Regions from separate parts of the Paenibacillus sp. VMFN-D1 genome, predicted to be linked through region 2. Evidence: riboswitches for the same ligand, from Rfam matches in the RefSeq annotation. Region 2 holds a riboswitch; the other holds the start of a gene.
The links. Region 2 has a riboswitch for thiamine pyrophosphate ahead of C7820_RS22345 (ABC transporter substrate-binding protein). Riboswitches for the same ligand answer to the same signal wherever they lie in the genome.

Region 1 (2,198 bases), on a different contig from region 2:
TCAGCAGCACGACGGTCGAACCGAACTCAAAATAGGCGAGCGGATCGCCGTTACGCCAGGAATTGGCGGTTTCGTCGTCGTAGCGGATGCTGCTGACATTCATGGCGCCGACTTTGACGACCGCGACCTCTCCCAGGGCTCCCTTGATATACGTAATCAGCCTCTCATTGCGGCACAGCACGGATTTCATCTGGGTCATGCCAAAATCATTGACCGGGTAGCATCGTCCCTTGATATGCTCGCTCTCCACCTTCACGCCTGTGATTGGAGAGTGGATCCGGTGGTAGTCGGTAGGGCTGAGGTACAGCACAAAGACATAGCCATGTTTATATAACTCCAGGTGGGGAGAGAAATTAAGCAGCTCCGCCACCGAATAATCCTGCCCTTTCACGTTCAGAATCGTGCCTGAGGTGATTTCACCCATTGCGGTGATCTTGGCGTCGACGGGGCTCGTGAGTACGTGCTCGCCTTCGTGAACGGGACGCATGCCGGGCTTCAGCCGCCGTGAAAAAAATTCGTTGAGTGTGCGGTATTCATAGATTTCTTTCTCCGCTTCATGCGCTGGGATCTGATAGCTTTTGATAAAAGTAGGGATGACCCCTCTGCTGAGCCGGCTGTGCGAGAAGCGTCCCATCATGGAAGAGAGCCACTTTCGCGAGGAGAGCTCTGTCATGAGCCGCAGTAATTTCTTTGTCATGCCTAATCTCCCTTCCATACGTGCCTGTAGCACTCTGAATATATTGACATAGAACGGCTATCAAATCAATATGCAACAAATGCTGGAAACCGCCTCTGAGAAAAATGGTATTGCCAATCCTTCAAGGATCATGTATTTTGGAATCAATACGGGCCCGATGCCGACTCATCGCGGCGAGGTGCCTGTTACACGGAATTGAACCCAAGCATCTCATCGCTTTGGACAGCGATGGCTCCGGAACCAGGAGGCGGCGATGCCGCGCCTTGCGTTCATCTGTGTACATATGGGAATACGGGAGCTCGAGCGAATCGGGCTGAGAGTGCAGCTAATGAACCGCTGCTGACCGGGAATCTGATCTGGATAATGCCAGCGTAGAGAATTCAAGTCCTTTTATGGGCTTATTTGACGATCTCCCTCGCTTATCCAGGGGGTTTTTTTATTGCCCAATTTTGGAAAAAGAAAGGATGTTGTCAAATGAACAGCAGTACGATGCAGATGGATCGGCCGAAGGGGCTGAAGCTCAGCGACCTGCTCGTGACGATTCTGCTATCCCTCGTGATCGGGGTGGTGTACCATTTTTGGGGTTCGGTGAACGACTTGTTCAAGCCGCTGTTTTTCCAAGCGGATGAGCTGATGTACGGCATGTGGTTCCTCGCTTCGACGCTTGCCGCGCTGCTGATCCGCAAGCCCGGCGTAGCCCTCCTCGCCGAGGTTGCCGCGGCTCACGTAGAAATTCTGTTCGGCAGTGAATGGGGCCTTCAGCTGGCGATTTACGGCGTGGCGCAAGGTCTTGCCGCGGAGCTGATCTTCGCCCTGTTCCGTTACCGCAAATTCTCCATGGGGGTAGCGGCGCTGGCCGGTATGGCTTCGGGATTGGGATCATTCCTGGTGGATGTGTACTACGGCTACGTCACGGACTATACGACATGGATGATCGTGTTCAAGTACGTGATGCGGTTAATCAGCTCGGCGGTGCTGGCAGGGTACCTGGCGTATGCCCTGACCAAAGCGCTGGAAGCAACCGGAGTAACCCAGCTGCTCCGGCCAGTGACAGCCAAGGATTATGAAGCGCTCGATCATGACTGAGGCTAACCGGGGTGTCGCGACGATGCAGCATTCGGCGGTGCATGAGACGGGTCAAGGAGCGGATCAAAGGGCGGATCAAGGGAGCGGGCAAATTGCCGTTTCGGTAACAGACCTGCGCCTGAAGTTTCCGGGTGAGAAGGCGTTCGTGTTCAAGGATGTTTCCCTGTCTGTGCCGGCTGGGGAAAAGGTGCTTCTGCTCGGTCCAAGCGGATGCGGGAAATCGACGCTGCTGCAGGTGCTCGGCGGGTTGATTCCGGCGGTCATCGACGTTCCGCTCAAATATGCGGACATCCGGAAGCCCCGCTCGTGCGGGTATGTATTTCAGGACCCGGATACCCAGTTCTGCATGCCGTATGTCGATGAGGAGCTGGCGTTTGTGCTGGAGAACCGCCAAGTAGCCAGGGAGGATATGGTC
Region 2 (2,198 bases):
GACGTAAGCGTAAGAGTCTTCGTTGCCCGGCGTCTTCGGGATTACCTGAATGCTTAACAGCGTATTGGCCATGCGAATCTACTTCCTCTCTTGATAAGATTACATGTATTTTAGGTTAGATGCGGCTTACTGTTCCGGCAAAAAGTCGTTCGTGTACGCGCTCTTTACGTCCAGCGGCTTGTCCAGCAGCTTGTGCTCGTACATCCAGTCGGAATAGCCCTTCCAGATTTGTTCCTTCTGCTCGCCCCAGCGGGCTGCGTCGTCCTGATATTTAGGACTTAACCATTTCTGGCTTTCGATCACCAGCTGCTTATCGAGGTCGGGCACGTCCTTCAGCAGCAGGTTGGCAGCTTCTTCCGGCTTGTCGATCGCGTACTGATAACCTTTGGCGGTCGCGCGCATAAACGCTTTAACCAGCTCAGGGTCGTCCTTGATCTGCTTCTCGTTCGTTACGAGAACCGGTGTGTAGTAGTCCAGCTTCTCGGAATAATCTTTGACATACAGCATGTCCAGCGGCTCGCCGCGCAGCTTCGCCTCGATACCGGTCCAGCCGTAGAAGATCCAGGCGAAATCGATGTCCCGCTTCACGGCGGTAAAATAATCGGCGTCGCCCATGTTGACGATTTTCACCTTCTTCACGTCCGCCTTGTCGATCTCCATGATGGAGCCCATGACGGCTTCCTCCACAGGGGAGCCCCAGCCGCCGTACGTTTTGCCTTCAAAATCCTTCGGCGTCTTGATGCCCCGGTCCACCGGTGCGGCAAAGCCCGACGTATTGTGCTGGATGACCGCGGCAATCGAGACGAGCGGAACGCCCTGCGTGCGGGCCTGGGTCACGCTCTCCTGATAGCTAACGCCGAAGGGTGCTTTGCCGGAAGCGACCATGGCGTCCGCGCCGGTGGAGCCCGGCTGCACGATTTCGACGTTCAAGCCTTCTTTTTTATAGTAGCCCAAGTCTTTGGCGACATAGAGCCCGGTATGGTTCGTGTTGGGCGTCCAGTCGAGGACGACTTTGACGTCCTTCAGCGGCTTCGCTGCAGTGTCGTCCTGGCCTGCCGTGCTGTCGGAAGCGGATGTACCTTCTCCGCTGCCCGCATTGTTCTGGCTGCCGCCGCATCCGGCAAGCGTCAGTACGAGCATGCAGACCAGCATCAGCAGGCCGATGGATTTGTTCTTCATGGCTTTCTCTCTCCTTTGATGTCCGGCCGTTCTTATTCTCTCTGTAAGCAACGACCGGTGATCCCCTCTCCCCGTTATATTTAGAATCGTAAGCCGATCTGAGTGACTGAATCATCGAAGCATTCGCAAGGCGTGATCCCGTTTTTCACTAGTATGAATGAAAAAAGCGCCCCGTAAACGGGACGCTTCATATGCGCAAGATCAGCACGGATTGTATGCCGTGACAAACGGTTTCCTACGCTGGCATTACCCAGATCAGGTTAAAAGGGTCAGTATCTTGAAGGGATACAATCTCAGCCGGCCAATTCCAGCACCCCGGATTCTATAAGGTTTTCGGGTTGTTTTCCTCCCATATTATAGTCCATCCCCATGGGGGTGTCCAGACATCCGCCCGATTCCAGATTATCTCTGGAAAAATTCGATCCATTCTTTTTCCGGACCATAGATAAAGAAATATTGGTATCCGTTGGGCAGGGTCACGATTTCCTGATCGATCAGCTCCACGCCGTCGAGCGCCTGAATCCGCTCAAATTCCTTCTGAATGTCGTCGACATGGATCGCAAAATGGTGCACTGTGCCTTCGGCCGGCAGGTCGTAGCTGTAGCCTTGAATGAGCTCGATTTCTGTCTCGTTACTGTCCCCGAAGCCGAGAAACGCCAGCTGGAACACGCCGTTGGTGTGCGTCAGCCGGCCTTTCAGCTCCAGGCCCACGATCTCGGTATAAAATCGGATGGTTGACTCCAAATCCCGTACGACGATGCCGACATGATCCAAACGTTTATTAGCCATATGTATAAGCTCCTTTTCATAGTACTTATAAGTAATGGGTTGCCCTAAATTAAGGCCATTATAGCATTTAAATCCGAGTTGTACAGTGGGGGATGGAAAGTCCGCCATATCAATGAAGGGCAGTCAGCAACGAAATAGAACCACTAAAAAAAGCCCGGGCTGTCTATCAGACGATCCCAGGCTTATTTTAGTTCCCGCGCTGCTTCTTCTTCGCATAAAATTCGGCCGCC

Region 1: another riboswitch for thiamine pyrophosphate. It lies ahead of C7820_RS29895 (ECF transporter S component); the one in region 2 lies ahead of C7820_RS22345 (ABC transporter substrate-binding protein).

Annotation. Positions count from the first base shown of each region.
Region 1 is NZ_QRDU01000006.1:272,239-274,436, forward strand. Features, by position in the region: gene asd (archaetidylserine decarboxylase) at 1-697, opposite strand, end outside; TPP riboswitch at 979-1,092, shown strand; gene C7820_RS29895 (ECF transporter S component) at 1,172-1,783, shown strand; gene C7820_RS29900 (ABC transporter ATP-binding protein) at 1,776-2,198, shown strand, end outside.
Region 2 is NZ_QRDU01000003.1:282,148-284,345, reverse strand. Features, by position in the region: gene C7820_RS22350 (thiamine-binding protein) at 1-72, opposite strand, end outside; gene C7820_RS22345 (ABC transporter substrate-binding protein) at 127-1,179, opposite strand; TPP riboswitch at 1,395-1,507, opposite strand; gene C7820_RS22340 (VOC family protein) at 1,582-1,968, opposite strand; gene C7820_RS22335 (CGNR zinc finger domain-containing protein) at 2,156-2,198, opposite strand, start outside.